3 regions of the Staphylococcus sp. FSL K6-0223 genome follow, and region 1 is predicted to be linked to each of the others. Evidence: riboswitches for the same ligand, from Rfam matches in the RefSeq annotation. Region 1 holds a riboswitch; each other region holds the start of a gene.
The links. A riboswitch is a leader RNA that binds a small molecule or an ion and turns the genes downstream of it on or off. The one in region 1 is predicted to bind thiamine pyrophosphate.
Positions count from the first base shown of each region.

Region 2: it holds a riboswitch for thiamine pyrophosphate, as region 1 does, so the genes downstream of both, MHI13_RS00865 (ABC transporter substrate-binding protein) here and MHI13_RS16570 (3-oxoacyl-ACP reductase) in region 1, are expected to answer to the same signal.
Region 3: it holds a riboswitch for thiamine pyrophosphate, as region 1 does, so the genes downstream of both, MHI13_RS20000 (thiamine phosphate synthase) here and MHI13_RS16570 (3-oxoacyl-ACP reductase) in region 1, are expected to answer to the same signal.

Region 1 is NZ_JBBOYX010000002.1:1,159,712-1,162,999, forward strand. It holds gene tadA (tRNA adenosine(34) deaminase TadA) at 1-264, opposite strand, end outside; gene MHI13_RS16560 (deoxynucleoside kinase) at 331-948, shown strand; gene MHI13_RS16565 (deoxynucleoside kinase) at 941-1,606, shown strand; TPP riboswitch at 1,684-1,783, shown strand; gene MHI13_RS16570 (3-oxoacyl-ACP reductase) at 1,878-2,630, shown strand; gene MHI13_RS16575 (HAD family hydrolase) at 2,774-3,288, opposite strand, start outside.
Region 2 is NZ_JBBOYX010000001.1:177,706-180,993, forward strand. It holds gene MHI13_RS00860 (hypothetical protein) at 467-730, shown strand; gene MHI13_RS00865 (ABC transporter substrate-binding protein) at 958-1,869, opposite strand; TPP riboswitch at 1,930-2,031, opposite strand; partial or broken gene MHI13_RS00870 (hypothetical protein) at 2,354-2,437, opposite strand; gene MHI13_RS00875 (PTS sugar transporter subunit IIC) at 2,397-3,288, shown strand, end outside.
Region 3 is NZ_JBBOYX010000003.1:552,601-555,888, forward strand. It holds gene MHI13_RS19995 (MFS transporter) at 1-781, opposite strand, end outside; TPP riboswitch at 1,249-1,358, shown strand; gene MHI13_RS20000 (thiamine phosphate synthase) at 1,437-2,027, shown strand; gene thiO (glycine oxidase ThiO) at 2,020-3,138, shown strand; gene thiS (sulfur carrier protein ThiS) at 3,122-3,288, shown strand, end outside.

The DNA.
Region 1 (3,288 bases):
TCCTGCACACATCACGCAGGGTTCAAGGGTGACATAAAGAGTACATTCTTCTAAACGCCAACTACCCACTACCTTAGATGCACGTTCAATCGCAATGTGTTCAGCGTGTGCAGTAGGTAGTTGTAAGGATTCTCTTAAATTATGAGCGTGTGCAATGACTTGATTATTTTTAACAATGACAGCTCCAATGGGCACCTCCCCTAGAGCTTGTGCTTTCTGAGCTTCTTTGATTGCTAAACGCATGTAATCTTTATCAGTTCTCATATGTGTTGCAATACCTCACTTATGGTACAATACTCATTGTCTATTTTAACATTTGGAGAAGTGAATATGAATAAACCATTTATTGCAATTGAAGGACCTATAGGTGTTGGTAAATCTTCACTTGCACGAATGCTAAGTCAAACGCTTGGTTATTACGAAGAGAAAGAAATTGTTGACGAAAATCCTTTTCTATCAGACTTTTATGACGACATAGAAAAGTGGAGCTTTCAAACAGAAATGTTCTTTTTATGTAACAGATATAAACAAATTCAAGATATCGAGGCGTTAGAACAAGGCGTTGTAAGTGATTACCACATACATAAAAATAAAATATTTGCAAATAACACATTAGATTCGAAAGAGTTCGATAAATTCAGTCGCATTTATGATATTTTGACTGAAGATCTTGAAATGCCTAATATGATTATCTTTTTAGATGCAGATTTAGATGTTCTCAAAGCTAGAATAGCTAAACGTAATCGTAATTTTGAACATACTATTGAGGATGATTATTTATTAAAGCTGAAACAAGATTATAAAGCTTATTATGAATCCTTAAAAAATGAGGGCGCGAATGTCATACGTATTGACACAACTGAGAAAGATTTTGTTAACAATAGTGACGACTATAAAGAAATTTTAGAATTAATAAAACCAATGATTGGAGATAATATAGATGAATAATTTTGGTATTCCTCAAAATGCAATTATCACTATTGCAGGTACTGTGGGCGTCGGAAAGTCAACATTAACACAGGCGCTTGCTGATAAATTAAATTTTAAAACTTCTTTTGAAAATGTTGATCATAATCCTTATTTAGATAAATTCTATCATGATTTTGAGCGTTGGAGTTTTCATCTACAAATATACTTTTTAGCGGAACGCTTTAAAGAACAAAAGCGTATGTTTGAATATGGTGGTGGCTTCGTACAGGACCGTTCTATTTATGAAGATGTTGATATTTTTGCGAAAATGCATGAAGAACAAGGTACAATGAGCCCGGAAGATTTTCACACGTATTCAGAATTATTTAACGCTATGGTAATGACACCTTATTTTCCTAAACCAGATGTGTTAATTTATTTAGAATGTGATTATGATGAAGTGATTGATCGTATTAAGCAACGTGGTCGTGATATGGAAATTAATACAGACCCTGAATATTGGAAAAAATTATTCAAACGTTACGATGATTGGATTAATAATTTTAATGCTTGTCCAGTGGTGCGCGTCAATATTAATGAGTATGATATCCACGAAAATCTGGATTCACTAGACCCAATTATCGATAAAATAGCTCATATCATCCAGACTCATCGCCAAGTTGATACAAGACCTTAAAGTGAATTGAAACTTTGCTTATATTCTATTTTTTGACAACCGGTCTAATTATATATAGGTTAATACTACAAGTTAATGATTTACACTAGGGGTGTTTTTAACTGAGATGGAATCTATCCAAACCCTTTGAACCTGAATCTAGTTTAAACTAGCGTAGGAAAGTGTGATGACGCTCTTAATATTAATTTGTCATAATATGTGATGACTAAGAAGCACAACTTTTTTACGGAAGTTGTGCTTCTTTTTTTAAAAATTTTTAGGAGGATTAAAAATGTCAAAAACTGCAATTATTACTGGAAGTAGCCGTGGTCTAGGAGCGGTAATTGCTCAAACATTAATTAATAAAGGTTATAACGTTGTTGTGAATTATAAACATAGCAGAGAAAAAGCTGAAAAATTGATTGAGAATATTAGTCATGAAAAAGCAATTGCTATTCAAGCTGATGTGACAGAACGTGCCGAAGTTGACCAAATGGTCAAAGTTGCAAAGGAACATTTTGGTAATATAGACATTGTTATTAATAATGCACTAGTCAATTTTAAATTTGATCCAAATCAACAAAAGAACTTCAAAGATTTAACTTGGGAAGATTATCAACAACAACTTGATGGCACTTTAAAAGCTGCATTTAATGTTACACAAAGTGTCATACCTCAATTTATTGAAAAACAGGAAGGCAGAATTATTAATATTGGAACAAATCTATATCAAAATCCAGTCGTCCCCTATCATGAATACACGACTGCTAAAGCTGCCTTAATAGGTTTTACTCGTAATATCGCTGCAGAGCTAGGTCAATATGGTGTAACAGCCAATGTGGTTTCTGGGGGATTATTAAAAACTACTGATGCTAGTGCAGTAACGACGCCTGAGGTATTCGACTTAATCGCTCAAACGACACCGCTCAAAAAAGTGACTACGCCACAAGATGTAGCAAATATGGTTGCTTATCTAGCTTCTGATGAAGCAAGTGGTATCACTGGTCAGAATTTCACTGTTGATGGTGGGTTAACAATGAATTAATGTATGATGTTTAATAGAAAATATCGATTAAAACTTACATCTAAAATTAAATGTAGAGTGAAACCTCTTTTTTTAAAGACAAATATAATAAAAGCATGGTTACTTGAACTCACTCAAATATCCATGCTTTTTAATTAATTTTGTTATTTTTTATATTGATCTAAAATTTGTTTTACATCTTTAGCACTGTCAATAATGACATCCGCATCCGCTTCATGAAGTTCCTCTCTTTTTGCGATACCAGTTAGTACTCCTATACTTAAACCTAATTTAGCGTTTACCGCAGTTTTCATATCATTTGTAGTATCACCAATGATAGCAACTTGATCTGGTGAAACATCATAAGCATCAAATAAAGGATTCAACACTTTTGGATTGGGTTTTTCTTCAGCATGAGTTTCTGTAGAAATAATTAAATCAAATAATTCTTTAGATTGCGTTTCTTCTAGAAATTGATCTACGCCTTTTTTGGTATCACTAGTGACAATACCAATTTTATAACCTTCGTTTCTAAGCTCCTGAATAGTCTCTTGTACACCTTCAATCCAATTATTTTCAGGAACACGAGTATCAACAAGTTCTTGGCTAGTATTTCTTGCCCAATCAGATGTATCTTCACCAGTAACTTTATTAAAAGATTTAATCATATCTCCTAATG
Region 2 (3,288 bases), on a different contig from region 1:
TTACTTATATATACCCTAAATATATATACTTATTCTGGTTCTGTTGCAAAGTAAAAAATATAGCTAACCACTATTTGAAATTTTAAGATACTTTTTTAGAGCATTTAGCCACCTTTATGAAAATATTGAACTGATGGATGTCCCAAAATGTTTTACATTATTAATGCTATCAGACATTAAATTTTTGAAACTCTTCAACATAACAAAATTTCTTATGACGCTCACTTTTTCATTAGCTTTATCCTTAACAATATCAGTAGCAGATTTACCACTGAAAAATTTCTATTCAGACAAGAGTAATATGCCTGTAACGACTACTAAATCTAATCCCGCTCCTATTGGTCTAGCAATATTTGCTCCTATAGAAGTTGAGAACTATGTTGATACATTTGAGAATCTTTTAATTAATATATGTAACATTTTGATAATATGAATTTATGAATAATTAAAAAGGAGCATTTTAGGTATGAAGCAATATATGTTATTAAAAGTATTGTTAAGTGTATCTATTGTAACAGAGTCTGTTGTAGCTCCAATAGTAGTATCTAATGCTAATCAAATTCATGCAGCTGACAAACAAGATGGTATTAGTAACTTAACTCAAAAAAATAAAAGTGTTCTACATTTATCTATTACCGATAGTAATATTACTGGTAAAATAAATGATAATGAAATCTTAACACTATCAGATGGTAAGACGACAAAACAAATTGGTATAAATGTACTTTAGGTACAGCTACTGATGCTGTTATTGACGGCATATCTGGTGGCGTTACTGGTGCTACAGCTTACATGTTCTTTCTCAATTAAGGAAAAATGAAGTAGTTCAGTTCTAGGTAGCGGCAATGCTAAAAATGAAGAAATATATTTAGATATTGAAGAGAATGGCAATATTTTAGAAGTAAAAGAGTCTCTTACAATTTAAAAATTGTAGAGACTCTGAATATAAACTTGAGTTTAGTTAGCATATCTACTAAATAGTAATTGATTTGTGAAATATTCTTTAGGTTCGATTGTTTTTTTAATTTTACCTGTTTCTTTTAACCATAATTGTAAATCATTGTAAAAGTCAGAACTCATTGATAAATCGTTAGTGAAACATTTTGCTGTGGCTTGTATTGTGGATTTGTTTAAATCTTCACTTACGTCTGTATTCGTATATGAAGAATAGATACTAATTGCTTCTTCAAGGTTAGTCTTAATGTATTGAATTGCTTTTTGTATAACTTTAATAAATGTTTTGATTTTTTCTTCTTCAGAGTGTAACTTATCAGGGGTAGTGATAAAAATTAATTGGCAAAAGTCAGGAACATTGTAATCTTTTAATGCGAAATAATCGACATTTAATCCTTTACTTTTTGCTTCTAAAATTTCAAAGTTTTCAAAGATAAGTGTTGCTGCATCTGCTTTATCATTTAACAATGCATCAGTATGATAAAAACTATTATTTACTGGTATAATATCACCATCTGTATATTGAGCACCATCAGTTTCAATCATGGTTTTTGCAATAGCAATACCACCAAGACCTGGAGCTCCTGGATACTGGAGACGTTTGCCAATTAAATCTTTTGGTGTTTTAATACCTTTATCTTTTTTATACATTATACCGCCATTGGTATGTAAGAATCTTGCGAAGCCTACAACATTTTGGTTGGATGCTTTATCTTCTACTAAATGGATAGGTTCTGTAATTGCGATATCCATTGTACCTTTTTCGATTTCATCTAAAGCATCAAAATGTTCTTCAGGTTCAATCATCTCAATCTCTAAATTTTGTTCCTTAAACCATCCTTTTTCTATACCTAAAATTAATGGCATGTGATCAGGATTTAAAAACCATTCTAAACCAACTCTTAATTTTTCCATAAGAAAATCCTCCAATAACTCAATTTTCTACGCAAAAAAGTGAATACTGAAAGACGTCAAGTAATATGTAAGTCACTTTCCTACGATGGTACTAACCAACAGGTTTAAGGGTTGAAAGTAAGTACTTTCTCTCAGCAATCAATCGCACCCCTAGTGAATATGTTGTTATATACATTAACATAACATATATTCTAGGTTAATTAAATCTGATATTTTGTTTACATTTACTTTATCAGATTATTTCATTTGTATATTTATATCATTTTGTCGATCATTTCATAATGTGTAAGATAGATATATTTTGAAGTAATTAAGTAAAAAATAAACGGAATTTTCAATTTAATTTAAAAAATTAAAAAATTCCGTGAAATATATTTCGTTTTTTAGTAAACTGTCTACTAAGGAAGAAAGTAAGTAGTGAGATATTGTCTGATTTGAAGCCATACCTCACATCTAAATTAAATATAAGGGGATGACAGTAGATTATGGATTTATTAATTGGTACGTTGTTTTTAGTTTTAGTCTTAGTGATTTTTACGTTATTTACATATAAAGCACCTAGTGGTATGCGTGCGATGGGAGCTTTAGCTAATGCAGCCATTGCGACATTTTTAGTAGAAGCTTTTAACAAATATGTAGGTGGAGAAGTATTTGGTATTAAATTTTTAGAACAACTAGGTGACGCTGCGGGAGGTCTTGGTGGTGTCGCTGCTGCTGGGTTAACTGCCTTAGCTATTGGTGTTTCACCTGTGTATGCATTAGTTATCGGAGCTGCTTGTGGTGGTTTAGACTTACTTCCAGGGTTCTTTGCTGGGTATATTGTAGGTTATCTTATGAAATATACAGAAAAATATGTTCCAGATGGTGTAGATCTTATTGGTTCAATCGTTCTTCTTGCACCACTTGCACGTTTAATTGCGACGGGTTTAACGCCAGTAGTGAATAATACATTACTAAAAATTGGTGACATTATTAAAAGTAGTACGGACACAAATCCAATTATTATGGGGATTATTCTTGGAGGCATTATTACGGTTGTAGGTACAGCACCGTTAAGTTCAATGGCTTTAACCGCATTACTTGGTTTAACTGGCGTGCCAATGGCCATTGGTGCTATGGCTGCATTTAGTTCGGCATTTATGAATGGTACGCTGTTCCATCGTTTAAAATTAGGAGATCGTAAGTCAACGATTTCAGTAAGTATTGAACCGTTATCTCAAGCTGATATTGTCTCTGCTAATCCGATACCAGTGTATGTGACAAACTTCTTTGGAGGAGCTGTTGCAGGTTTAATTATCGCTTTATCTGGTATGATCAATGACGCAACAGGTACAGCAACACCCATTGCAGGATTCTTAGTGATGTTTGGTTTTAATAGTCCAATGAAAGTGATTATCTATGGTGTTGTAATGGCCATTG
Region 3 (3,288 bases), on a different contig from region 1:
CCACATGATATTGCTCAGCCAAATATGTTGGTAACCAAATTAAGAATAATGCGATAACAAATTGTACTACAAAATATTGTAGTGCAATTGCATAGAAACTAAAGTGACTTAAGAAACGTTTCCAGGGTGGTAAAGACTTTTCAGTTGCAACAATATCACGATGCTCAGTGATATATTTCTTCTCCGCTTCACTTACCATTTTGTGATGCTCAGGTAAATCTTTAGCAATGATTGCCCATAAGATAGCCATAACAATACCAACTGCACCAAAGATATAAAATACTGCTTGCCAGTTAAAGGCATTAACAATTGCAATTGTGATAATCGGTGCTAGTACTGGTCCAAAATAAGACCCAGCTAAAAGAGCACTTGAAGCTCTTCCTTTTTCATTTTTAGCAAACCAAAATGAGTTAAATACGGCATTCGATGGGTACATTGGGGCTTCACCCACTCCGAATAAAAATCTTACAAAATATAATAAACCGTGATGTTTAATCATACCTGTCAAAATTGTGAATGCACTCCACCATACGAGCGCTATAGTAATCATTTTACGAGGACCAAATTTCTCAGCTAACATTCCAGAAGGCACTTGCATAAATGCATAACCTAGTGAGAAAAATGAGGCTAATAAACCAAATTGTGTTTTTGTCATACCTAAATCTTTCATCATTGGAGCTGCAATATATGAAATATTAGACCTATCCATATATGCAATTACGCCGATGAGGAAGAACCCAATTGCAAAATACCAGCGTACATTACTGCGTTTTTCATTCATATTTGTTTCCTACTTCCATTTAAATTATGTTGTTTCTATATAAGATGTCGTTAAGTTTCAGAAATTCCCTGCGATGACTGTTAAAACTACCCTTTTTAGAACAACTTTTTTAAGTTGTAGCACTACAATTTTTATATAATATAGCACGTTGTGAAAACGGTTACAATAGTTTAGACGAAATTTCTTTAAAAAATGTATATTTTTCGTATATTTTACTGGAATCTCCAGTTTTAAGCATGTGATTTAGATTCACTTATATAATGGTGTCTAAAACCATATTTTTTATAAAATTGAGTAGCTTAAAACATTAAAGTAATTATTTTTTATTCATTATATGAAGCATATATGTAATTTTATGCATAAATTGAATATGATTAATAAAAGCTAAAGAAGTTTGAAGAATATTCCTAAAAATAGTAAACTGAATTCAAAGAAAACGTTTGAAATTTTTTTGATACAATTTCATATCAATCCACTGGAAGTGCCTTTGTTTAGGGCTGAGAGTAAAGAAGTGACTTTATAATTCCTAGAACCTGATCCAGTTCATACTGGCGTAGGGAAGTGGCGACAAGAGAGTTTTAGGACTTATATAGATGATTTAAGCGCTATTTCCCATTCAGGGAGGTAGCGTTTTTTTATTTATAAATTTGAGGTGATGCACATATTTATCGCAATAACTTACGATAAGACACTTACAACACAAGACTTAGAACACTTCTTAAATATCGAGGAAGGCATTGATGCCCTATTATTTCGAACGTCTATGCCAAAAAATGAATTAAAGAAGATTTTGATTCAACTCATTAACCAAGGTTTTCCTAAGGATAAAATGATTATTCATAGTGACACGGCATTATTAGAAGAATTAAACCTTAGTCGTATTCATTTTAAAGAAAATGTTAAAACAGCTTTTGCATATAAAAAATCACATCCAGAAATCCAAGTGGGTATGTCCACACATAGCATAGATACTATTTATACATGTATAGATGAAGGACTTGATTATGTTTTTTACGGTCATATTTTCCCTACTCCCTCACATCCGCATGACGCGCCACGTTCACATGATGAAATCGTAGAAGCATTAAATCTACCTATACCTATTTATGCTATAGGAGGAATTTCTGAACATACGATTTTAAAGTTGGAATATGGATTTGATGGTATTTGTGCTATTTCATTTTTTATGAATGCGTCTTTAAAAGAAATTAAGGAATTAAGAAGGAAGTGGTTGCAACATGCATGATGTACTTATTATTGGCTCTGGTGTCATAGGTATGTCAATTGCTAGACAGTTAAGCGCAACAAATTATGACATCGCGATCATCGACCGAGATGTTCCAGGTAAACATGCTTCATATAAAGCTGGAGGCATGTTAGGAGCACAAAATGAATTTACTGAAGATAACGATTTATATAAATTAGCCATTGAATCGCGTGGGATGTTTCCTAAATTAAGCGAATCTTTATTAAATGAGACTGGAATCGACATACAGTTCAAAGATTCAGGACTTATTAAGATTGCTAACCAAGAAGATGACCTCGAATCACTCACACGTCAATATGAGTTCCTTAGACAAATGGATTCTAGTGTCAAACTACTATCCAATGATGAACTTATACAGCTTACCAATGGGAATGTTGAACCAGCTTATGGCGCAATTCATATACCAAATGATGGTCAAATCAATGCTAATAAATACACGAAAGCTTTGTTTAAATCGTTACAACAACATCACATCACACGATATTATCACCAAGAGGTTCAATCGATTGATAGAAGAAATGGCTACTACGCTGTGTGTACTGACCAAATGTCACCTATTGAAGCACATAAAGTGATCGTTGCAAGTGGTGCTTGGTCCTCTCAATTATTAAAAAACTACTCTCTTCCTAGAGAAGTCATTGGAGTTAAAGGCGAAGTTCTATTACTGGAAAATGATGAACTAGATCTTAAAGAGACATTATTTATGACTAATGGATGTTATATCGTTCCAAAACAACCCAATCGTTTCTTAATAGGAGCAACAAGTGAATTTAACAATTACTCTGTAGGCACATCAGAAGGCGGTTTAAATTGGCTTTTAGATCATGCAAGCGCTCGTGTTCCAGAACTTAAGAATAGTCGTGTTCTAAAAGAATGGTCAGGTGTTCGTCCTTACACGAATAATGAAATGCCAATGATGGATCAAATTGATGATGGCTTGTTCGTTATTACAGGACACTATCGTAATGGGATTTTATTATCTCCCGTAATTGGACGCGATATAGCAAATTGGTTAATTTCTGGCATTAAACCACCTCGTTACTCAAGCTTTAGTGTGAAAAGGAGGAACAATTATGAAGTGTATTATTAACGGAGACTCATTCAGCTTTGACCAAGAACAATCAATTTATGATGTTTTAACAGCACTAGAATTAGATCCTAAGCGCGTTATCGTTGAATTCAATAAAGAATTAATTAAACAAGATAAGTATCATGAACATACTGTTAGAGAAGATGATCG